One region of the Streptomyces sp. NPDC026206 genome, then DNA from elsewhere that is predicted to be linked to it. Evidence: riboswitches for the same ligand, from Rfam matches in the RefSeq annotation. Region 1 holds a riboswitch; the other holds the start of a gene.

Region 1 (11,893 bases):
GGGTGCAGGGGCGCCTCGTAGAGCGGGGTGCGGTCGGCGAGCTCGACGATCTTGCCGAGGTACATCACCGCGATCCGGTCGGAGACGTGCCGGATGACGGACAGGTCGTGCGCGATGATCACGTAGGTCAGCCCGAGCTCGTCCTGCAGGTCGTCCAGCAGATTGACCACCTGGGCCTGGATCGAGACATCCAGCGCGGAGACCGGCTCGTCCGCGACCACGAGCCGGGGCTTGAGCGCGAGGGCCCGCGCGATGCCGATGCGCTGGCGCTGGCCGCCGGAGAATTCGTGCGGGTAGCGGTTGTAGTGCTCGGGGCTGAGGCCGACGAGCTCCAGCAGCCGTTGGACCTCCTTCTTCACCCCGCCGTCGGGGGTGATGCCCTGCAGCCGGAACGGCGCGCCGACGATCGTGCCGACCGTGTGCCGGGGGTTCAGCGAGGAGTACGGGTCCTGGAAGATCATCTGGACGTCGCGGCGCAGCGGCCGCATGCCCGCCACCCCGAGGTGGGTGATGTCCTTGCCCTCGAACTCGATGCGGCCGGCGGTCGGTTCGAGCAGCCGGGTGATCAGCCGGCCCATGGTCGACTTGCCGCAGCCGGACTCCCCCACCACGCCCAGGGTCTCCCCCGCGCGCACGTCGAAGTCCAGGCCGTCCACGGCCTGCACCGCGCCCGCCTGGCGGCGCAGCAGCCCCTTGGTGATGGGGAAGTGCTTGACCAGGCCCTCGACCTTGAGGAGGGGTTCGGTCGCAGCGGGCGCCGGCTGCTCGGGGATGGTCATCTCTCGGTCCTTCACAGCTTGGGCGCGATCTCTTCGGTCCAGATCCGCGTGCGCTCCTCCTGCGACATGTGGCAGGCGGAGTGATGGGGCCGGCTCTCCTTCGCCGCCGGCTCCCCGGGCTCCCCCGGCTGGGCCGGCACCGGGCGCAGCTCGGGACGCCGGGTGCGGGTGATGCCGTCCTTGGGGACGTCGGCGTAGGGGCAGCGCGGGTTGAAGGCACAGCCGGCCGGCACGTTGATGAGGCTGGGCGGGGAGCCCTTGACCGGGATCAGCCGCTCGGTCTGGTCGCGGTCGATGCGCGGCATCGAGCCCAGCAGCCCCCAGGTGTAGGGGTGCTGGGGTGCGTAGAAGACCTTCTCGGCCGGGCCGCGCTCCACGCAGCGGCCGCCGTACATCACCAGGATGTCGTCGGCCAGCTCGGCGACGACGCCCAGGTCGTGGGTGATGATGATGACCGCGGAGCCGAACTCCTTCTGCAGGTCGCGGATCAGGTCGAGGATCTGCGCCTGCACGGTGACGTCCAGGGCGGTCGTCGGCTCGTCCGCGATGAGCAGCTCGGGGTTGTTGACCAGCGCCATCGCGATCATCGCGCGCTGGCGCATGCCGCCGGAGAACTGGTGGGGGTAGTCGTCCACGCGGCGGTCGGGCTGTGGGATGCCGACCCGGTCCAGCAGCTCGATCGCGCGCTTGCGGGCGGTCTTCTTGTCCACGTCGTGGTGGACCCGGTAGGCCTCGACGATCTGTGCGCCGATGGTGAAGTAGGGGTGCATGGCCGACAGCGGGTCCTGGAAGATCATCGCCATTTCACGGCCGCGCAGCCGGCGTACCTCGTCGGGGTCGGCGCCCATCAGCTCCTTGCCGTCGAGCCAGACCTCGCCGCTGATGCGGGCCTTGCGGCGCCCGTACTGGCCGACGGTGTGCAGGCCCATGATGCCCAGCGAGGTCACCGACTTGCCGGAGCCGGACTCGCCGACGATACCGAGGGTGCTGCCCTTCTCCAGCTGGAAGGACAGTCCGTCGACGGACTTCACCAGGCCGTCGTCGGTGGGGAAGTGGATGCGCAGGTCGCGCACGTCGAGGTAGGCGGTGGGGGCCGGGGAGGGCGGGCCGGCCGGCCCGCCGAGGGCGGCGCTCTTCTTGAGGTCGGTCACGAGAGCCTCACTCGGGGGTCGATCACGGCGTACAGGAGGTCCACGACGAGGTTGGCGACGACGACCGCGGTCGCCGCGATGAGCGTCACGCCGAGGATCAGCGGCAGGTCGCGGTCGCCGATCGCCTTCACGGCCGCCTGGCCCAGGCCGGGCAGGTTGAACGTGGTCTCGGTGAGGACCGCGCCGCCGACGAGGGCGCCGAGGTCCATGCCGAGGATGGTGAGGATCGGCGTCATCGTGGAGCGCATGGCGTGCTTGCCGATGACGACCGGCTCGCGCAGCCCCTTGGCGCGGGCGGTGCGGATGTAGTCCTCGCCGAGGATCTCCAGCATGGTGGCTCTGGTGAGGCGGGCGTACATGGCCGCGTAGAGGAAGGCGAGCGTCACCCAGGGCAGGATCAGGCCGCCGAACCACGCCGCCGGGTCGTCGGCGAAGTCCACGTACTCGCCGTCCAGCCAGCCCAGCCCGTAGGAGAAGACCGCGAGCGAGAGCAGGCCGGTGAAGTAGATCGGCAGCGAGACGCCGCCGAGGGCGATGCTCATGGCGGCGCGGTCCCAGAGGCTGCCGCGCTTGAGGGCGGAGACGACACCGGTGGTGACGCCGCCCACCAGCCACAGCACGCACGCGCCCCCGGCGAGCGAGAGCGTCACCGGCAGCCGGTCCTGCAGCACCGGCCAGATGGCCTGCTCGGTGCGGAAGGAGTAGCCGAAGCAGGGCGCGTCGCAGTGCACCGAGCTTCCGCCGCCGGCGTAGTCGCGACCGGCGAAGATGCCGGAGACGAAGTGCCAGAACTGCACCAGGATCGGATCACCGAGCCCGAGCTTCTCCCGGATGCCCTCGATGGTGGCCGGGTCCGCCTGCTTGCCGACGTACAGGGCGGCGGGGTCGGCCCCGGTGAGCTTCGGGATCGCGAAGAAGATGCCGAAGGTCACCAGGGTGACCACGAGCAGCATCACGATGACGGCGATCAGCCGTCTGACGATGTAAGCGAACACTGCGTTCGGCCCGGCGGTGGCCCGGGATCCCCTGGGGGCGTCCCGGGCCACCGCGCGCGGCCCTCACCTGCCCTTCGGGCCTAGCGGCGGGTGCGCCGGTGGAGCGGACGGACTGTCACTTGACGACACCGAGCGAGGCGTAGTCGTAGCGGCCGTTGTAGGAGTCGGCCGTGTAGACGTTGGTCAGCCGGGAGCTGCGCCAGATGATGTTCTTCTCGTAGGTGAAGGGCAGGTACCAGGCGCCCTCGGTCACCTTCTTGTTGGCCTCCTGGAAGATCTTCCCCGCCTTCTCGGGGTCGGTCTCCGCGATGGCCTGGTCGAAGAGCTTGTTGATCTCCGGGTCATTGAGTTCGGTGTAGTTGTTGTTGCCGCTCTCCTGGATGAAGCGGCCGTCCGCCATCGGCTGCAGGAAGCCCTGGCCGCTGGGGAAGTCCGCGCCCCAGCCGAAGATGATGATCCCGTAGTTCTTGGCCTTGACGTTCTTGGGGGCGCCGACGATGCCGGCGGCCTGCGCGCCGTCGTACTGGTCGATCTGGGCCTCGATGCCGACCTTCTTCAAGGACGCCTGCAGCGACTCGGCGGTGGCGATCTCCGGCGACTTGTTGTTGCGGACGGCGATGGTGGTCTTGAAGCCCTCCGGCTTGCCGCAGGCCTTCAGCTCCTCCTTGGCCTTGGCCTCGTCGGGCTTGCCCTGCTTGAGCTGGAAGGGGTCGTAGCCCGGGTCGTAGCCCTTGACGGCCGGCGGCAGCATGCTGGTGCCGATGTCACCGCCCGCCTCGGGGCCGCCGCGGGCGGTCTGCAGCGAGGTGTGGTCGGCGGCGTAGATGACCGCCTTGCGGCAGTGCTCGTTGTCGAACGGCGCGACGGACTTGGGGAAGGCCGCGTAGCGGATGAAGCCGGTCTGCGGGTTGTCGACGTTGGCCTTGGCGGACTGCAGTGCCTTCTGGCGGCCGGCCGAGCCCATGCCGGTGGCGTTGATGTCGACGTCGTAGTCGCCGGCGATCAGACGGTTGTCCATGTCGTCGGCGTTGGTGGTCAGCTTGACCGAGATCTTGTCCGGCAGCGCCTTGCGGACCGGGTCGGAGTCCCGGTTCCACTTGTCGTTGCGGGTCAGCTGCAGGCCTTTGTTGGGCTCGTAGGAGACCCACTTGTAGGGGCCGTTGGAGAAGGGCTTCTGCCCGTACTTCTCCGCGGTGTCCTTGTCCGGGCGCACCGGGCCGGCCGCCGGGATGGCCAGCATCTGCAGGAAGTCGCCGTTGGGCTTGGGGAGTTTGAAGATGATGGTCTTCTCGTCCGGCGTCTCGATCGCCTTCAGGCCGAGCTTGTCCTTGCTCTCGTCCTTGTAGGGGCCCTTGTACTCCTTGTCCGGGTCCAGGACCTGCATCAGCCAGGTCGGGCCGCCGGAGATCTTGTCCTGCGCCCAGGTGCGCTCGATGCCGTACTTGATCTGCTGGGCGGTGACCGGCTGGCCGTCCTCCCACGTCAGGCCGTCACGCAGGGTGAAGGTGTAGGTCTTCTTGTCGTCCGAGAGCTTGCCGGTGTCGGTGGCCATGTCCGGGACGACCGTCGAGCTCTCCGGTCCGGGTGCGGCCTTGGGAGTGACCAGGGTGCGGGTGTAGTAGCGGGCGAAGTCCCACATGAAGCCGTAGTAGCCGCGCTGGGGGTCCCAGCTGTCGGCGTCCTGCGTGCCGATGAACTTCAGCTCGCCGCCCTTCTTGTCGGAGGAACTGGCCAGCTTGTCGACGGCGGCGTTGAAGCCGGGGGCCTTGCCGCCGCCCTTGCCCTCCTTGCTGCTGCCGCCACCGCCGCATGCGCTGGTGCCGATCAGGGCCGCGACCACGAGGGCCGCCCCCGCGGCCAGTTGGCGCCTCGAAGTACTCCGGTGAGTCAAGATGTCGCGACCTCCGTGATTGTCGCCGCCCGGGGAGCGGGCCGGCGGATTTCGGGAACGGCCTCCTGACGGATCGACAGGGGCGGTGGGCTCGGGTGGTCGGTGGGGCCGGCGCGTCAGCGCGAGCCCTTGGGGTCCAGCGCGTCCCGTACGCCGTCGCCGAAGAGGTTGAAGGCCAGCACGGTGACGAAGATGGCCAGACCGGGGATGATCATGAATATGGGGTCGGCCTCGTAGGTCGAGACGGCCTTGGAGAGCATCTGCCCCCAGGACGCGGTCGGCGGCTTCACGCCCGCGCCGAGGAAGCTGAGGGCGGCCTCGGTGAGCACGTTGGTGGGGATCATCAGCGTGGCGTACACGGTGATGGGGGCCACCAGGTTGGGCAGCAGCTCACGGAAGAGGATGTACAGCCGCCCGGCACCGAGGCTGCGGGCCGCCTCCACATACTCGCGCTCCCTGAGCGAAAGCGTCTGACCTCGCACGATGCGCCCGACGTACGGCCAGCCGAAGAACCCGATCACCGCGATGAGCACGGCCATGCGCACCCCCGAACCCGAGAGCCCCCACAGCGAGTTGGGGACGACCGAGACGAGCGCGATGATGAACAGCAGCTGGGGGAAGGCCAGCAGCAGGTCCATGACGCGGCTGACGACCGCGTCGATCCAGCCGCCGAAGTAGCCGGCGACGATGCCCAGCACCGTGCCGATCAGCACGGCGACGACCGCCGCGAGGAAGGCCACGAGCAGCGAGATGCGGGCGCCGTAGACGACCCGGCTGAACACGTCGCGGCCGTTGCCCGGTTCGACGCCGAAGAGGAAGTCCGAATTGATCCCTCCCCAGGCCTCCTTGGGGGTACTGAACAGCGGATCAATCGTTTCTTCATGGAATTCGTTCGGTGGATGCCCGAACAGTCCCACGATGACCGGCGCGAAGAGCGCGACCAGGACGAGCAGCACCACCACGATGCCGCCGGTCAGGGCCACCTTGTCGCGCTTGAGCCGCATCCAGGCGATGCGCCAGGGGGAACGGCCCTCGATGGCCTTCGCCGGTACGCCGGCGGGGACAGTTACCACACCGTCGGCGGCGGCCTCGGCCGCGCCCGTATCGTGCAGTGGTGCCGTCATCGTCTGGTGGACCCCTCTCGACCGGCGTCGACCGGCCCAACGCCCGCCGCATGCAGAGCGGCTGGTTCACATCAGGTGCGAATGGTGCGGAGGTGCGCGAGGTGCAGCGGTGCAGGAAGTGCGGGAGGTGCGGGACGTGCACGCTGAGCAGGTCGTACGGGAGAAGCGTCGTACGCGGGGCCGGACGGCCCTTGTTGGCGGGAGTCTTCAACGCGCCGGCGATCACCCGCCAGACCTCATCCGCAATGTATGCGCAACCGTGATGTGCGTAGGGGGCTTCCGTTATACGGACACGGGTCGCCCGGGAGCGGGGCGGTGACCCGGCGAAGGGGTCAGTACGCCCCGGCCTGCCAGCCCTGCTGCGGGGGGTAGCCGTAGCCGGCGGCATGGCCTGCGGCAGGGGCAGGGGCGGCCGCGCCGTAGGCGTCACGGTCGAAGAAGGGCCGCGCGTTGGCGCGCATCCACATCGCGACCGGGTCGTACTCGTCCGCCATCGACACCGTCGAGACGGGCAGCCCCTCCGGGACCACGCCGACCGACTGCTGCATCATCAGCCGCACGGACTCCACGGCCACCGGTGAGGTGTCGTAGAGGTCGAGCCCGATGGCCAGGTAGGGCGTGCCCAGCGCGGGCTGAACCCAGGCGCGGCGCAGCGACCGCACCACGGGGGTGCGGTGGGCGTTCTGCCCGAGCAGGGCGTAGAACTGCGGAATGTCCACGGCCGGTTCGCTCAGCCGCAGGGGTCCGGCGGGCAGCCGGTCCAGACCGGCGGTGATCCGGCGCAGGTCGGGCCAGGGGATGCCGACGCCGCCGCCGGGCGCGTGCGGGTTGAGCCACAGGCCCCAGCGGTCGGGGTAGAGGGAGGCGGCGATGTCCCGGCCGGAGACGACCTCGTGGGCGCGGTTCCAGCCGCTGGCGGCGAGCTCCTGCGCGGAGGTCACGCAGGGGGCGTAGCCGAGGCCGTCGACCTCCATGTTGCCGTACTGGGCGTCGGGGGACCCGGCCTGGCCGTGCCACAGCAGCATCCAGACCCGGCCCTCGGCGAGCGCGCCCAGCAGCGCCTCGTACGTGTCGTACCTGCCGGGCGCCACTTGGCGCAGCACCTGCTCCACGCCGCTCTCCGCGCCCGCGCTCACCTGGGTCCGCCTCTTCTCTTGGCCGTCTGTTCCAACCAGCTTACGAGCCCGCGGCGGCGGGCATGAGGGCTGTCACAGGTCACGGTCGTAGAACGGACGCACCCGGTCGCGCATCCAGTCGGCCACGGGGTCGTGTGCGACGTCCAGGAAGACCAGTTGTACGGGCCAGACAACGGCCGCCTCGCCCAGTGCCCGGCCGAGCGCCTCCATGGCGGCGGTGCGGCTCGCGGGGTCGGGCAGGTCCAGCTCCACCCCGACGAACAGCGCGGGGCCGGCGCCCTCCACGCTGGCCAGGGTGCGGCGAGCGGTCCGTACGACCTGGGCGGCCGCGAACTGCAGGCCGGCGGCGGCCAGGAACGCGGTGGGCTCCTCCTGCCAGTCCGGCTCGAACAACCGCACCCGGCCGCCGGTGGCGTCGCCGTCCAGGGCCGTGCGGCCGGCCCGGCACAGTGCGGCGACGGCGGGCGGCGGCAGGGGCACGCCGACCGCGCCCTCGGGGTTGACGGCGATGCCGACCTGCGGGGGCAGGCCGCGGGCGAACTCCACGGCGGGGGCCACGGCGAACGGCATCCGCTCCCCCGCGACCCGCAGGAACTGCTCCCGGGAGCTGAAGACGGGCACGTACGCCGCACCGTCCAGCTCCATGGTGGGCAGGTCGAGGCCGGGGCTGCCGGCCGAGCCGCCGTTGGGCAGCGGGATCCACACGCTGCTGCGGCCGAGCACCTCCACGATGCGCGCGCCCGCGTCGGGCGCGCCCAGGGAGGCGGCGAGCACCTCTTCGAGTTCATTGGCAGGCCACGCCCCGGCGCCGCCGCCACCCTGCTCCGGGCCCCACCCGTACTGCTCGGACACGCTCACCTGTCCCAACCACCGTCTCGTCACCACCGCACCCGCACCTTAACGGCTGCACCCCGCCTCCCTCTGCGCCGGTGCCCCGTAGGGCCCCGGGGTCCGCGCGGGCCGGGGGAGCCGCCACGGGCCGTCAGCCGAAGGCGATGGTGGTGAGGGTGTCGGCGGCGGGGCGGTCGAGGAGGGTGGCCGAGGCCGCGCCCGGGGGGGTGCGGCCGGTGGTGGCGTCCGTCAGGAGGCGGGTCATCGCGCGGTGGTGGCGGGCGAAGGCCTGGCGCGAGACGCGGCGGCCGCGCTCCGCCTGGCCGGCGAGCGCGGTGTGCGGCTCCACGGCGAGCAGCAGCACGTGCACCGCGCCGCCCCGGCGCCGCGCGTCGCGCGCGAGCCAGCGGCGCACCCAGCCGCGCTCACCGCAGTCGTGCACCACGACGCTCCCGTCCGAGCGCAGCGCGCGCCGCAGCGCACCGTAATGCGCCAGGCGCACGAGCGGGCGGTAGACCGCGTACGGCAGCCACTGCGGCGTCCGCCGCTCCACGCGCTCGCGGGAGTCCTGGGAGTCCACGCGGTGGACGGCAGCGCCCCGGGCGTCCGCCGCGGCCACGGCGCGCCGCATCAGCGTGGACTTGCCGCTGCCGGGCATCCCGGAGACGACGAGCAGGTCACCGAGCGGATAGCGCAGCTCGGCGCGGCCGGCGCCGCGCAGGTCCCGCACCCCCGTGGGCGGCCCCGCCGTCGCGGCGGCCGGCACCTCCCCCTGGACGTCCGTACGCACCGTGATCGCCTTCCCCTCCCCCGTCCGCTGCCTGCCCCCTACCCACGGACCGTAAAGAAAAGGTAATCCAATTCATGCGGGAGTGGGCAGCCCCTCGCACGCTCGTACGTGCAATGATGTGCGCGCCAACGGCATGTCTATCAACTGCATACCGGCCGCTCGAATCCGCGCGGGAGAGTCCTGGTGCCTTGTGCACCGGGCGCCGAAGGAGCAAGTTCCTCCCTTGAATCTCTCAGGCCCCGTACCGCGCGGGTGAGGCAGATCTGAAAAGCGGGCCCCGTTCCTCGTGGCGGTGGCCCCACCCAAGGTGCAAGCCGGGGGACCCACGGGCTCCCGGTGAACCTCTCAGGTTCCGATGACAGATGGGGAGGGCCGACCTCCGACTCGTGTCCGGGAGCCTGACCATGACCGAAGCCCCCCGCCATACCGCCCTCGACGCCGTGCACCGCGGCCTGGGCGCCACCATGACCGACTTCGCGGGCTGGGACATGCCCCTGCGCTACGGCAGCGAGCGCGACGAGCACCTCGCCGTGCGCACCCGCGCCGGTCTCTTCGACCTCTCCCACATGGGCGAGATCACCCTTACGGGCCCCCAGGCCGGGCAGGCCCTCGACTACGCCCTGGTGGGCAACCTGTCCGCGCTGGCCGTCGGCCGCGCCCGCTACACCATGATCTGCGACGCCGAGGGCGGCATCCTGGACGACCTGATCGTCTACCGCCTGGCGGACGAGGAATACATGGTGGTCGCCAACGCATCCAACGCCCAGGTCGTGCTGGACGCGCTCACCGAGCGCGCCGCCGGCTTCGGGACGGCCGTGCGCGACGACCGCGACCACTACGCGCTGATCGCCGTCCAGGGCCCCGCCTCCCCCGGCATCCTCAAATCGGTCACGGACGCCGACCTGGACGGGCTGAAGTACTACGCGGGCCTGCCGGGCACCGTCGCGGGCGTGCCCGCGCTGATCGCCCGTACCGGCTACACCGGCGAGGACGGCTTCGAGCTCTTCGTCGCCCCCGCCGACGCCGGGAAGCTGTGGCAGGCGCTCACCGAGGCGGGCGCGGACGCGGGCCTGGTGCCCTGCGGCCTCTCCTGCCGCGACACGCTGCGCCTGGAGGCGGGCATGCCGCTGTACGGGCACGAGCTGACCACCGCCACCACGCCGTTCGACGCGGGGCTGGGCCGGGTCGTGAAGTTCGACAAGTCCGCAGGCGGCGGGGACTTCGTGGGCCGCGAGGCGCTGCTGGCCGCCGCCGCGCGGGCCGAGGCCGCGCCGCCGCGCAAGCTGGTCGGCCTGATCGCGACCGGCCGCCGCGTGCCGCGCGCCGGCTACCCCGTGACGGTCGGCGGCCAGGTGGTGGGCGAGGTCACCTCGGGCGCCCCCTCCCCCACCCTCGGCAAGCCGATCGCGATCGCCTACGTCGACGCGGCGCACGCCGCGCCCGGCACGGATGGGGTATCGGTGGACATTCGCGGCGCCCATGAGCCGTACGAGGTCGTCGCCCTGCCGTTCTACAAGCGGGAACGCTGAGTCCGCTCGTCCCACCCGTCAAGACCCCTTGCACCAGCACCCACGCGCGTACAGGAGAATCTAGTCATGAGCAACCCCCAGCAGCTCCGTTACAGCAAGGAGCACGAGTGGCTCTCGGCCGTCGAGAACGGCGTGGCGACGGTCGGCATCACCGAGTTCGCGGCCAACGCGCTCGGCGATGTCGTCTACGCCCAGCTGCCGCCCGTCGGCGACACGGTGACCGCGGGCGAGACCTGTGGTGAGCTGGAGTCGACCAAGTCGGTCAGCGACCTCTTCGCCCCCGTCACGGGCGAGATCGTCGAGATCAACGAGGACGTCGTGAACGACCCGGCGCTGGTGAATACCGCCCCCTTCGAGGGCGGCTGGCTGTTCAAGGTGAAGATCACGGACGAGCCGGAGGACCTGATGTCCGCCGACGAGTACACCGCCTTCGCCGGCTGACCCCGCCTCTCCCCCCGCCCAGGAAGAACTCATGTCGCTTCTGAACAGCTCCCTCCATGAGCTCGACCCCGACGTCGCCGCCGCCGTCGACGCCGAACTCCACCGCCAGCAGTCCACCCTTGAGATGATCGCCTCGGAGAACTTCGCTCCGGTCGCGGTCATGGAGGCCCAGGGCTCGGTCCTCACCAACAAGTACGCCGAGGGCTACCCGGGCCGCCGTTACTACGGTGGCTGCGAGCACGTCGACGTCGTCGAGCAGATCGCGATCGACCGCATCAAGGCGCTCTTCGGCGCCGAGCACGCCAACGTGCAGCCGCACTCCGGCGCACAGGCCAACGCCGCCGCGATGTTCGCCCTGCTCAGCCCCGGCGACACCATCCTGGGTCTGAACCTCGCGCACGGCGGGCACCTGACCCACGGCATGAAGATCAACTTCTCCGGCAAGCTCTACAACGTGGTCGCCTACCACGTCGACGAGGCCACCAACCTGGTCGACATGGACGAGGTCGAGCGCCTCGCCAAGGAGCACCGCCCGAAGCTGATCGTCGCCGGCTGGTCGGCCTACCCGCGCCAGCTGGACTTCGCGGCCTTCCGCAGGATCGCGGACGAGGTCGGCGCGTACCTGATGGTCGACATGGCCCACTTCGCGGGCCTCGTCGCCGCCGGGCTGCACCCCTCCCCGGTGCCGCACGCGCACGTCGTGACCACCACCACGCACAAGACCCTCGGTGGTCCGCGCGGCGGTGTGATCCTCTCGACGGCCGAGCTCGCCAAGAAGATCAACTCCGCGGTCTTCCCCGGCCAGCAGGGCGGTCCGCTGGAGCACGTCATCGCGGCGAAGGCGGTCTCCTTCAAGGTCGCGGCGAGCGAGGAGTTCAAGGAGCGCCAGCAGCGCACGCTGGAGGGCGCGAAGATCCTCGCCGAGCGCCTGATGCAGGACGACGTCAAGGAGGCGGGCGTCTCCGTCCTCTCCGGCGGCACGGACGTGCACCTGGTCCTAGTGGACCTGCGCAACTCCGAGCTGGACGGCCAGCAGGCCGAGGACCGCCTCCACGAGGTCGGCATCACGGTCAACCGCAACGCCATCCCGAACGACCCCCGGCCCCCGATGGTCACCTCGGGTCTGCGGATCGGCACGCCGGCGCTGGCCACCCGCGGCTTCCAGGCGGAGGACTTCCGCGAGGTCGCCGACATCATCGCCGAGGCGCTGAAGGCTCCCTCCCCCT
Region 2 (11,893 bases), on a different contig from region 1:
GTCCTACGGCCTGCTGTGCGCCCACCCGGACGGCGGATTCGATGCCGATTCCGTGACGATCGCACGGCTCGTCTCCGACCTGGGCGGCTACGGGCTCGAGCCGCGCCACCTGCGCGCCGCGAAGGCGGCCGCCGACCGCGAGGCCGGGCTCATCGAACAGGTGATCGCCCCGCTGCGCAGGCACCGCAACCCCCAGACCAGGGCACATGCCGAGGCCACCGCCAAGGAGCTGGCCGCCTTGTCCGTGCGGCTGCACGCCGCCCTCGTGCGGGCCGCACTGCACCCGCGGGGACGGTGACTGTCAGTGCCCGACTACCCAAACCTGCCGGGCACGTCCTAGGGTTGCTGTGTGAACGAGCTCGATGTCGTGGGTGTCCGGGTGGAAATGCCCTCCAACCAGCCGATCGTGCTCCTGCGTGAAGTGGGAGGCGACCGTTACCTCCCGATCTGGATCGGACCCGGGGAGGCGACGGCCATCGCCTTCGCCCAGCAGGGCATGGCGCCTGCCCGCCCGCTGACTCACGACCTGTTCAAGGACGTGCTGGAGGCGGTCGGACAGCAGCTCGCGGAGGTCCGCATCACGGACCTGCGCGAGGGCGTGTTCTACGCGGAGCTCGTCTTCGCCAGCGGGGTGGAGGTCAGTGCGAGGCCCTCCGACGCCATAGCGCTTGCACTGCGCACCGGCACGCCGATCTACGGCAGTGACGGCGTGCTGGACGACGCGGGGATCGCCATCCCGGACGAGCAGGAGGACGAGGTGGAGAAGTTCCGCGAGTTCCTCGACCAGATCTCGCCGGAGGACTTCGGCACCAACAGCCAGTGAGGCGCGCGCGACGGCAGGCGCACGGCCGCGGAGAGCGGGCCGTGCGATGGTCGCATCGAGGCGACCGCGTGGCGCATTCGAGTAGCCTTTCCCGCTACCTGGACACGTAAAACCACTCTCAGGGTGATTATCACTCGGCGTGCCGAGTGTGGCGATCGTTGACGCACCCCGAGTGACTGCCTACCGTCGAGAAGGCAGGTCAAGGACGGAGGTCGGCGTGAGAAGCACGGGCGACGGTACGGCGGTTGGCGGTCCGTATCCGCTGCAGGGGGGAACGGTCGAACCAGTGCCCCGCTATTCCGCTACGGCGGCGGTCACCACTCCGCGGGGGAGCGATTCCGAGGGCTCCGAGGGCTCCCGGGCCTCGGACGGCATCGGATACCGGGGGCCGACGGCATGCGCGGCGGCGGGCATCACCTACCGGCAGCTGGACTACTGGGCGCGTACCGGGCTCGTGGAGCCCAGTGTGCGCCCCGCATACGGTTCGGGCAGTCAGCGGCTCTACAGCTTCCGGGACGTCGTCGTCCTGAAGATCGTGAAGCGGCTGCTGGACACCGGGGTCTCCCTGCAGAACATCCGCACCGCGGTGCAGCATCTGAGCACCCGCGGCATGGCGGATCTGGCGCAGATGACATTGATGTGCGACGGCGCCACGGTGTACGAATGCACCTCGCCCGACGAGGTCGTCGACCTCCTCCAGGGCGGCCAAGGGGTCTTCGGGATCGCCGTGGGTGTCGTCTGGCGCGACGTCGAGAGCGCGCTGGCGCAGCTGCACGGGGAGCGTGTGGACACCGGGGAGACGCTCGTGGGCCACAACCCGGCGGACGAGCTGGCGCGGCGCCGCAACCGGGCCGGCTGAGCCGGCCGGGCAGCACGCACCGGGCGCCCCCGCCCGCCGCGAAGCGGCGCCGCGAGGGGCGCTCCGCCGCAGGTCGGCGCCATTGTCAGTGGCATGCGGCAGCATCTGTCGGGTGAGGGGTGCGCCGACGATTCTCCATCTGGACATGGACGCTTTCTACGCTTCGGTGGAGCAGGCGTCCAAGCCCAGCCTGCGCGGAAAGCCCGTGGTGGTCGGAGGCATCGGTCCGCGTGGCGTGGTGGCCACCGCGTCGTACGAGGCGCGGGTCTTCGGCGTCCACTCCGCCATGGCGACGGCCCAGGCCCGCAGGCTCTGCCCCCACGCCGCCTACCTCACCCCCCGCTTCCGGCTGTACCAGCAGGTCAGCCAGGAGGTCATGCGGCTGCTCGGCGAGCTGTCGCCCCTGGTGGAGCCGCTGAGCCTCGACGAGGCGTTCGTCGACCTCGAGGCGGGCGGCGTGGAGGCGTCCTCGGTGGCCGTGCGGGCGGTGGGGGAGCGGCTGCGGCGGGACATCAAGGCGGCCACGGGGCTCACCGGGTCCGTCGGCCTCGCCGGATCCAAGATGCTCGCCAAGATCGCCTCGGAGGAGGCCAAGCCCGACGGCCTGGTCGTCATCGAGCCCGGCACGGAGCTGGAGATGCTCGGGCCGATGTCGGTCCGCGCCATCCCCGGCGTGGGACCCGCCACCGCCGAAACGTTGCGGCGCGCCGGGATCACCACCGTGGCCGAGACGGCCGAGGCGGGCGAGGACGAGCTGGTGCGGCTCCTCGGCAGGGCCCACGGCGCCGGGCTGCACGCCCTCGCCACCGGCCACGACGAGCGGCCCGTCGTCGCCGAGCGGGACGCCAAGTCCGTATCGGCCGAGGACACCTTCGCGGAGGACCTCACCGACCGCATCCGGGTGCAGCTGGAGCTCGCCCGCCTCGCCGACCGGTGCGTACGGCGGCTGCGGGATGCCGGGCGCTCGGGGCGCACCGTGGTCATCAAGGTGCGCCGCTACGACTTCTCGACGCTCACCCGCTCGGAGACCCTGCGCGGCCCGACCGACGACCCCGCGGTGGTGCGGGAGGCGGCGGCCCGGCTGCTCGACGGCGTGGACACCACCGCGGGCGTGCGGCTGCTCGGCGTCGGGGTCTCCGGGCTCGCCGACTACACCCAGGAGGACCTCTTCGCCCAGGCCGCGAGCGAGGCGGCGGCCGCTCCCGGCGCCGCGCCACAGGAGGGCGACGAGCCCCAGCAGGCCGCCGACGCCCCCGGCAGGCCCCACCAGTGGCTGCCCGGGCTGGACGTCCGGCACGAGGAGTACGGGAGCGGCTGGGTGCAGGGCAGCGGCGTCGGGCGGGTCACCGTCCGCTTCGAACAACCCTGGTCCGGGCCCGGCCGGGTACGGACCTTCCGCGTCGAGGACCCCGCACTCCAGCCGGCCGAGCCGCTGCCGCTCGTGCGGCCCCCCGAGGATCAGCCCCCTCGGGCGCCCGGCAGCTCGAGCCCGTAGTGGTGGTAGAGCTGCAGCTCCTGCTCCGGCGAGAGATGCCGGCCCACCCCGAAGCCCGGAGCCTGCCGGATCAGGGCGCGGTCGTAGGGAATGCGCAGCACATCGCCCTCGACGTGGCTCGGCTCCAGTGGCACGAAGGCGTCCCGGCCGAAGAGCCCGGTGCGTACGGCCGCCCACTGCGGTTCCCCGGTCGCGTCGTCGAGGTACACCTCGTCCACCGTGCCGATCTTCATGCCGTCGCGGTCGAAGGCCTTCCGGCCGATCAGACTCCGCGGGTCGATGTCGGTCTGCACGGTTCCTCCCTTGATCACGCACCTGCCCCGCCGGCCGGACCCCCGCCGACGAGCCCCCCGGATGCCTCGCAGAGCCCTGTGACAACCACGAAAAGGCACAAAGCGGTAACCGGCCACTCGGGAGATCCGCCCGGAAAGGCGCGCTGGTAGGCTGGCGATTGGCCGCAGACCCGTGCGGGAGAGTCCTCCATCAACACCCGGTCCAGAGGCCGGGCGCTGGCGGAGGCGCCGAAGGAGCAAATCCTCCCCGGAATCTCTCAGGCACCCCGTACCGCACAGGCGAGGTCACTCTGGAAAGCAGGGCGGGCCCCGGTCAGGCATGACGCCGAGCCCTTCCTCACCGACGGTGAAAGCCGGGCCGCAGCATGCCCGGTGAAGCTCTCAGGTTGAGATGACAGAGGGGGAGGCCGTCCGGGTACCCGCGCCGTGGTACCCCTCGCAGGTCGTGACGACCAGGAGGCCTCCGCAGATGACAGCCCACCGCAGCTCCCTTTCCGACCTGGAACGTGGCATGCCCTTCGAGGCCCGCCACATCGGGCCCGACGGGGAGGCCCAGGCGAAGATGCTCGCCCAGGTCGGCTTCGGCTCGCTCGACGAACTCACCGCGGCCGCCGTGCCGGCCGTGATCCGCAGCGCCGAGGCGCTCCGGCTGCCCGCCGCCCGCACCGAGGCCGACGTCCTCGCCGAGCTGCGCACCCTCGCGGACCGCAACCAGGTGCTCGCCCCCATGATCGGCCTCGGCTACCACGGCACGTTCACCCCGCCGGTGATCCTGCGCAACGTCATGGAGAACCCGGCCTGGTACACGGCGTACACGCCCTACCAGCCCGAGATCTCCCAGGGCCGGCTGGAGGCGCTCCTCAACTTCCAGACCGTCGTCGCCGATCTGACCGGGCTGCCCACCTCCGGCGCCTCCCTCCTCGACGAGGGCACCGCCGCCGCCGAGGCGATGGCGCTCTCCCGCCGGGTCGGCAAGGTCAAGAACGGCGTCTTCCTCATCGACGCCGACACCCTGCCGCAGACCATCGCCGTCATACAGACGCGCGCCGAGCCCACCGGCGTCGAGGTCGTCGTCGCCGACCTCTCGGCGGGCATCCCCGACGAGATCGCCGAGCGCGGCGTCTTCGGCGTGCTGCTGCAGTATCCCGGCGCCTCGGGTGCCGTGCGCGACCTGCGCCCGGTCATCGAGCGGGCCCACGAGCTCGGATCGATCGTCACCGTCGCCGCCGACCTGCTCGCCCTGACGCTGCTCACGCCGCCCGGCGAGCTCGGCGCCGACATCGCGGTCGGCACCAGCCAGCGCTTCGGCGTCCCCATGGGCTTCGGCGGGCCGCACGCCGGCTTCATGGCCGTACGCGACCGATTCGCCCGCAGCCTGCCCGGCCGCCTCGTCGGCGTATCCGTCGACGCGGACGGCAACAAGGCCTACCGGCTCGCCCTGCAGACGCGTGAGCAGCACATCCGCCGCGAGAAGGCCACCAGCAACATCTGCACCGCCCAGGTGCTGCTCGCCGTCATGGCCGGCATGTACGCGGTCTACCACGGCCCCGACGGCCTGGCCGGCATCGCGCGCCGCACCCACCGCTACGCCACGGTCCTCGCCGAGGGCCTGCGCGCCGGCGGTGTCGAGATCGTCCACGGCTCGTACTTCGACACCCTCACCGCGCGCGTCCCGGGACGGGCGGCCGAGGTCGTCGCCGCGGCCCGCGCGCTCGGCGTCAACCTCCGCCCGACCGACGCCGACCACGTCGGCATCGCCTGCGACGAGACCACCACCCGCGCCCACCTGGCATCGGTGTGGTCGGCGTTCGGCGTCGATGCGGACGTCGAGGCGCTCGACGCGGAGGTGGCCGACGCGCTGCCCGGGGAACTGGTGCGCGCCGGCGAGTACCTCGCCCACCCGGTCTTCCACCAGCACCGCTCGGAGACCGCGATGCTGCGCTACCTGCGCCGCCTCGCCGACCGCGACTACGCCCTGGACCGGGGCATGATCCCGCTCGGCTCCTGCACCATGAAGCTCAACGCCACCACCGAGATGGAGCCGGTCACCTGGCCCGAGTTCGCCGCGCTGCACCCCTTCGCACCGGTCGAGCAGGCCGGCGGCTACCTCACGCTCATCACCGAGCTGGAGGAGCGGCTCGCCGAGGTCACCGGCTACGACAAGGTCTCCATCCAGCCCAACGCCGGCTCGCAGGGCGAGCTCGCGGGTCTGCTGGCGGTCCGGGCCTACCACCGTGCCAACGGTGACGAGCAGCGCACCGTCTGCCTCATCCCCTCCTCCGCGCACGGCACCAACGCGGCGAGCGCCGTGATGGCCGGCATGAAGGTCGTCGTCGTCAAGACCGCCGACGACGGCGAGGTGGACGCCGGGGACCTGCGCGCCAAGATCGAGCAGTACCGCGACGAGCTGGCCGTGCTGATGATCACCTACCCGTCCACGCACGGCGTGTTCGAGGAGCACGTCGCCGACATCTGCGCCCTCGTGCACGAGGCGGGCGGCCAGGTCTACGTCGACGGGGCCAACCTCAACGCCTTGGTGGGCGTGGCCAAGCCGGGTGAGTTCGGCGGCGACGTCTCGCACCTGAACCTGCACAAGACCTTCTGCATCCCGCACGGCGGCGGCGGCCCGGGCGTCGGCCCGGTGGCCGTCCGCGCGCACCTCGCCCCGTACCTGCCCAACCACCCGCTGCAGCCCACCGCGGGCCCGGCGACGGGCGTCGGGCCGATCTCGGCCGCGCCGTGGGGCTCCGCCGGCATCCTGCCGATCTCCTGGGCGTACGTCCGGCTGATGGGCGGCGAGGGCCTCAAGCGCGCCACGCAGGTCGCGGTACTCGGCGCCAACTACATCGCCAAGCGCCTGGAGCCGCACTACCCCGTGCTCTACACCGGCCCCAACGGGCTGGTCGCGCACGAGTGCATCGTCGACCTGCGGCCGCTGACCAAGGCGACCGGGGTGAGCGTCGACGACGTCGCCAAGCGGCTCATCGACTACGGCTTCCACGCGCCGACCATGTCCTTCCCGGTGGCCGGAACGCTGATGATCGAGCCGACGGAGAGCGAGGACCTCGCCGAGCTGGACCGTTTCTGCGAGGCGATGATCGCCATCCGCGCCGAGATCGAGAAGGCCGGGTCGGGCGAGTGGGACAAGGACGACAACCCGCTGCGCAACGCCCCCCACACCGCCGCCTCGGTGGCCGGCGCCTGGGAGCACCCGTACAGCCGTGAAGAGGCCGTCTTCCCGGCCGGGGTGACGGCCGCCGACAAGTACTGGCCGCCGGTGCGCCGCGTCGACGGCGCCTACGGCGACCGCAACCTGGTCTGCTCCTGCCCGCCGATGGAGGAGTACGACGGCTGACAGGGGCCCGGAGACGGGTCGGGGCCGGTTCGGCGTTCACGCCGGGCCGGCCCCTTCATGTGCTGTCGTGTGTCATCTGCGGCTGAGCCGGGTAACTGTCGCGCTAGGCGGCCGTCACCACGTGGTCGGTGCCGAGCGACCGGTGCGGTGCGATGATCTGCCCGTCGGGCAGCAGCTCACCGGTGTCCTCGAAGCAGAGGACGCCATTGCACAGCAGGCTCCATCCCTGCTCCGGATAGGCGGCCACGAGATGGGCGGCCTCCCGGTCGGCGGAGTCTGCTGACGGGCACGCGGGCTGGTGCTGGCACATGGAAGGGATCTTTCGTTCTGTTGTGGTGGCTGTCCTGCGGCTCGATGCGGTGTTCATGCCGCCCCCCGTTGTGAATCGTCGGTCGGTCCCAGTGTTGCCCTACGGGATCGATTCCGCAGGGAATTCACAGTGACGCTCCTCACAGGAGGATGACGCGTCACCCGTGCGAGCGGTTGCCTCCAACTCGGCAGTCCCTTTGGGTGGTTCGGCATAGCCACGGTGGGCTAGCCCGTAGGGGTGAGGGTGGTGACAAAGTGGTGCGCCCCGCGGCTCACCGGGTTCTTCCGGGCGCGGGGCGCGTGATCGCGTAGGCCTTCTCAGGCGGTCGCCTTGAGCGCGGGGCCGGGGGTCAGCCGGAGGGTGAGCATCGGCAGCAGATCACTGACCCGGTGCGGGCGGTGCGCGGCGATGCCGGGCGGCGCGGGGGCGAGGGGCACCAGAAGGTCGCCCGGGGCGAAGAGCTCCGAGGAGGCGTCGGCCGCGATGTCGGCATGCAGCCAGAGCGTGAGCATGTAGAGCTCGGGCACGGACAGCAGCCGTGGCTGGTACGGCGTGGGCAGCGCCTCCGCCTGGCGCAGCGCCCGCTCGGTGGACGCCAGATAGGGCCCCTCGAAGAAGTGGGAGAAGGCCCAGCCGTCGGGGGTGGGCATCGCCTCGCCGGCGGCCACCACGCGCTCGCCTCCCCTGATCAGGAAGCGCCAGCCGGTGAGCCGGGTGCGGGGGGCCCCGCCGCGAGCGGGCATCCGCTCCAGGACGTGTACGGGCAGCGGGAGTTCGGGGGTGAGCGGGGTCTGGGTGGACCTCAGTGACGGGGTGCGGGCCTCACGGACGGCGGTGGGGGAACCGAGGGCCGTGCGGACGCTACGGAGGGCAGGCGCGGGGGCAGGGGGGACATGCAGCGGCATGGTGTGGGTCGCCTCTCGCTTCGGAGACACGGTGGAGCTTGGGCAGGTGCGGACGACGCTGTCGCGTGCGGGGTCAGAGGGGGGCCGGGACCGACTCCAGGGCGCCTACTCTCTGCCTCATTCCGGAGTTTATACGACACATGTTCACATGATGTTTCGCCTAGCTGTCGCCAGTATTTCCGGCAAGGCGAAATCAGGGCTCGATCCCCGGGGGATTTCGGTGTTTTTGTGACGTGCCCGCACCCATGACCTCGGCCGTTTCGCCATATACGGTAGGCCGGATCCGATCGGTGTTTATCACCAGCGCATTGCCCTGAGCCCCTCAGTCCACTTTATGCCGACGGAATGTGCCGGAGTGCGCCCGACGAGATCCTACCGGGTGTGCGGTCGCCGCGAGGCGTTATGGATCGCGTCGCCTGGGCATCATCGACCGTGACACGGCGGCCGGCGCCGGGGCGGCCCGCTCGAGGAGGGACGCTTGAATGGGTGAGAAGGTCGCAGCCGTGGGGTTCGACCTCGCCGACCGACAGCACCACCGGGACAAGCTCCGGCAGTGTCTGGAAGGGCTGGCGAGACTGCTGGAGGAGAAGCGGTTCGACCGCCCGCGCAATCTTATGGGGCTGGAGATCGAGCTGAATCTCGCGGGCTCTGACGGCATGCCGAGCATGGTGAATGCCGAGGTGCTGGAGCGTATTGCAAGTCATGATTTCCAGACCGAGCTCGGGCAGTTCAACCTGGAAGTGAACATCGTCCCTCACCGGCTCTCGGGAAGAGTGCTCGACCAGCTTGCCGAAGAGCTGCGCACCGGCCTCTCCTACGCCGACCGCAAGGCCATGGAAGTCGATTCCGGAATCGTCATGATCGGGATTCTGCCGACCCTCACGAGCCGCGACCTGGTGTCGTCGAACCTCTCCGACGGCGACCGCTACTTCCTGCTCAACGACCAGGTCGTGGCCGCCCGCGGTGAGGAATTCACCATCGACATCGCCGGCGTCGAGCGGCTCACGTGCACTGCCAGGTCCATCGCCCCGGAGGCCGCCTGCACCTCCGTGCAGCTGCACCTGCAGGTCACCCCGGGCCGCTTCGCCGCGGTGTGGAATGCCGCGCAGGCCGTCGCGGCAGTCCAGATAGCCGTGGGCGCCAACTCGCCCTTCCTCTTCGGCCGGGAGCTGTGGCGCGAGTCCCGGCCGCCGCTGTTCGTCCAGTCCACCGACACCCGCCCGCCCGAGCTCCAGGTCCAGGGCGTACGGCCGCGGACCTGGTTCGGGGAGCGCTGGATCACCTCCGCGTACGAGCTGTTCGAGGAGAACGTGCGCTTCTTCCCGCCGCTGCTGCCCATCTCCAGCGACGAGGACCCCCTGCGCGTCCTGGGCGAGGGCGGCGTGCCGATGCTGCATGAACTGGCGCTGCACAACGGCACGATCTACCGCTGGAACCGCCCCGTGTACGGGATCGCTGGCGGCGTCCCCCACCTGCGCGTGGAGAACCGGGTCCTGCCCGCCGGCCCCACCATCACCGATGTCGTCGCCAACGCCGCCTTCTACTACGGGCTGATCAGGGCTCTCGCCGAGGAACCCCGGCCGGTGTGGAGCCGGATGCCGTTCGCCGTCGCCGCCGACAACTTCGACGCCGCCTGCCGTCACGGCATCGAGGCCTTCCTGCGCTGGCCCCGGGCGGGCCGGGGCGGCGCCCCGGCGCGGGTGCCGGCCGTGCGGCTCGTCCTGGACGAGCTGCTGCCGCTGGCCGCGGCCGGTCTCGACGCGTGGGGTGTGGAACCCGCCGACCGCGACCACTACCTCGGCGTCATCGAGGAACGCTGCCGGCGCCGCGTCAACGGGGCGTCCTGGCAGGCCGCCACCTACCACCGGGCGCTCGAACGGGGCCTGGGCCGGGACCACGCGCTGGCCGCCACCACGCGGCGCTACTGCGAGCTGATGCGCACCGGCGAACCGGTGCACGCCTGGCCGCCCGGCATCACCGGCTGACACGGCGGCCCCTGTTCGTACCCGCACGAGGCCGTCGGGCAAGCTGTGACGACCGTCGCGCAACGGTCGTGACGGCGGCCAGACGGGAGACGACAGTGCGGCAGAACGCTCCAAACGGTGACGCGGGCACCCGGCCGGAGGTCCCGCACGGGCGGCCGGGCGGCGCCGGGACGCCGCCGCGGCGGGTGCTGCGCGCGGAGCTGCTGATCGTCCTGGCGCTGTCGCTCGGGGCCAGCGCGGTCTCGTCGCTGATCAGCTTCATCGGTGCGGCCACCAGGCCGGGCGGCCTCAAGGACCAGGCCGCCACGCTCAATGCCTCCCGCGCGCCCGGCCGGCCCTGGCTCGACCTCGCCTGGCAGCTGTTCGGCATCGCGACCGCGCTCGTGCCCGTCCTCCTGGTGGCGTACCTGCTGATGCGCGAGGCCCGGCGGACCGGGGGGCTGCGGGTCATCGGCTTCGACCGTGAGCGCCCGGCCTTCGACCTCACGCGCGGCGCGGGCCTGGCCGCGGCCATCGGCGGCACGGGGCTGGCGTTCTACCTCGCCGTACGGGCAGCCGGCTTCAACCTGACCGTGGTGCCGGAGAACCTGCCCGACGTGTGGTGGAAGCTTCCGGTACTGATCGCCTCGGCCCTGCAGAACGCGGTGCTGGAGGAGGTCGTGGTCGTCGGCTACCTGCTGCGCCGGCTCGGGCAGCTGGGCTGGACCCCGGTGGCGGCGCTGGCGGCGAGCGCGGTGCTGCGCGGCTCGTACCACCTCTACCAGGGCATCGGCGGCCTGGTCGGCAACATGGTGATGGGTGTGGTCTTCGTCCTGCTGTACCGGCGGTGGGGGCGGGTCGGGCCGCTGGTGGCCGCGCACGCGCTGATCGACGTCGTGGCGTTCGTCGGCTACGCGCTGCTCGCCGGCAAGGTGGGCTGGCTGCCCACGGCCTGACCGGCCCCCGGCGGTCCGGCTACGCCAGCAGCTCGCCGTCGATGACGGTGACGGCCGAGCCGGTCAGCAGCGTCCGCTCGCCGCGCAGCGCGGTGCGCACCAGGCCGGTCCGCGCGGATGCCTGGAGGCCCGTGAGGTCCTCGCGGCCGAGCCGGGCGGACCAGAACGGGGCCAGCGCGGTGTGCGCGCTGCCGGTGACGGGATCCTCGTCGATGCCGACGTTGGGGAAGAAGCAGCGCGAGACGTAGTCGTGGCCGCGCGCCGGGTCCTCGGCGGGGGCGGTGACGATGATGCCCCGGCGGGAGTGCCGGGCGAGCGCCGGGATGTCCGGGGTCAGCGCCCGTACGGTCTTCTCGTCGGCGAGTTCGACGAGGAGGTCTCCGATGTGCGGGCCCGTGTCGTGCGTGCTCAGCGGTGTGGCGCCGAGGGCCTCGGCCACGCCGTCGGGCAAGGGCACCCCGGTGAGCGGGGCGGTCGGGAAGTCCAGGGTGATCGAGCCGTTCTCGTGCGCGGTCGCGGTGAGGATGCCGCAGCGGGCGGCGAAGCGCACGGTTCCGGTGGCGTTGCCCGTGGTGTGCAGGACATGGGCCGTGGCGAGCGTGGCGTGGCCGCACATGTCGACCTCGGTGGCGGGCGTGAACCAGCGCAGCGCCCAGTCGGCGTCGGAGCCGGCCGGCAGGGGGTGGGTGAACGCCGTCTCGGCGTGGTTGACCTCGGTGGCGACGTGCTGCAGCCAGGCGTCGTCCGGGAAGGCGCCGGAGTCCAGGAGCAGAACCCCGGCCGGGTTGCCGGCGAAGGGGCGGTCGGTGAAGGCATCGACGATTCGGATTCGCATGACGGGACGGTAGGGGCCCCAGAAGCCGCAGGCCAGAGCCAATCGGCCGGAAGTGGCCCGGATGTGCCCCGGCCGTTGTCGCGGGGCTGGTTGCGCAC

The links. Region 1 has a riboswitch for glycine ahead of gcvT (glycine cleavage system aminomethyltransferase GcvT). Riboswitches for the same ligand answer to the same signal wherever they lie in the genome.
Region 2: it holds a riboswitch for glycine, as region 1 does, so the genes downstream of both, gcvP (aminomethyl-transferring glycine dehydrogenase) here and gcvT (glycine cleavage system aminomethyltransferase GcvT) in region 1, are expected to answer to the same signal.

The regions. Positions count from the first base shown of each region.
Region 1 is NZ_JBEZYL010000006.1:213,212-225,104, forward strand. Features, by position in the region: gene AB0F13_RS12355 (oligopeptide/dipeptide ABC transporter ATP-binding protein) at 1-779, opposite strand, end outside; gene AB0F13_RS12360 (ABC transporter ATP-binding protein) at 791-1,930, opposite strand; gene AB0F13_RS12365 (ABC transporter permease) at 1,927-2,925, opposite strand; gene AB0F13_RS12370 (ABC transporter substrate-binding protein) at 3,041-4,819, opposite strand; gene AB0F13_RS12375 (ABC transporter permease) at 4,933-5,940, opposite strand; gene AB0F13_RS12380 (enhanced serine sensitivity protein SseB C-terminal domain-containing protein) at 6,273-7,043, opposite strand; gene AB0F13_RS12385 (enhanced serine sensitivity protein SseB C-terminal domain-containing protein) at 7,149-7,934, opposite strand; gene AB0F13_RS12390 (AAA family ATPase) at 8,059-8,637, opposite strand; glycine riboswitch at 8,858-8,954, shown strand; gene gcvT (glycine cleavage system aminomethyltransferase GcvT) at 9,102-10,226, shown strand; gene gcvH (glycine cleavage system protein GcvH) at 10,293-10,667, shown strand; gene glyA (serine hydroxymethyltransferase) at 10,699-11,893, shown strand, end outside.
Region 2 is NZ_JBEZYL010000019.1:7,258-19,150, forward strand. Features, by position in the region: gene AB0F13_RS23350 (MerR family transcriptional regulator) at 1-298, shown strand, start outside; gene AB0F13_RS23355 (bifunctional nuclease family protein) at 350-823, shown strand; gene AB0F13_RS23360 (MerR family transcriptional regulator) at 1,041-1,682, shown strand; gene AB0F13_RS23365 (DNA polymerase IV) at 1,795-3,177, shown strand; gene AB0F13_RS23370 (PRC-barrel domain-containing protein) at 3,141-3,470, opposite strand; glycine riboswitch at 3,636-3,754, shown strand; gene gcvP (aminomethyl-transferring glycine dehydrogenase) at 3,940-6,825, shown strand; gene AB0F13_RS23380 (DUF5999 family protein) at 6,929-7,135, opposite strand; gene AB0F13_RS23385 (hypothetical protein) at 7,453-8,040, opposite strand; gene AB0F13_RS23390 (glutamate-cysteine ligase family protein) at 8,523-10,025, shown strand; gene AB0F13_RS23395 (CPBP family intramembrane glutamic endopeptidase) at 10,211-10,960, shown strand; gene AB0F13_RS23400 (PhzF family phenazine biosynthesis protein) at 10,980-11,795, opposite strand.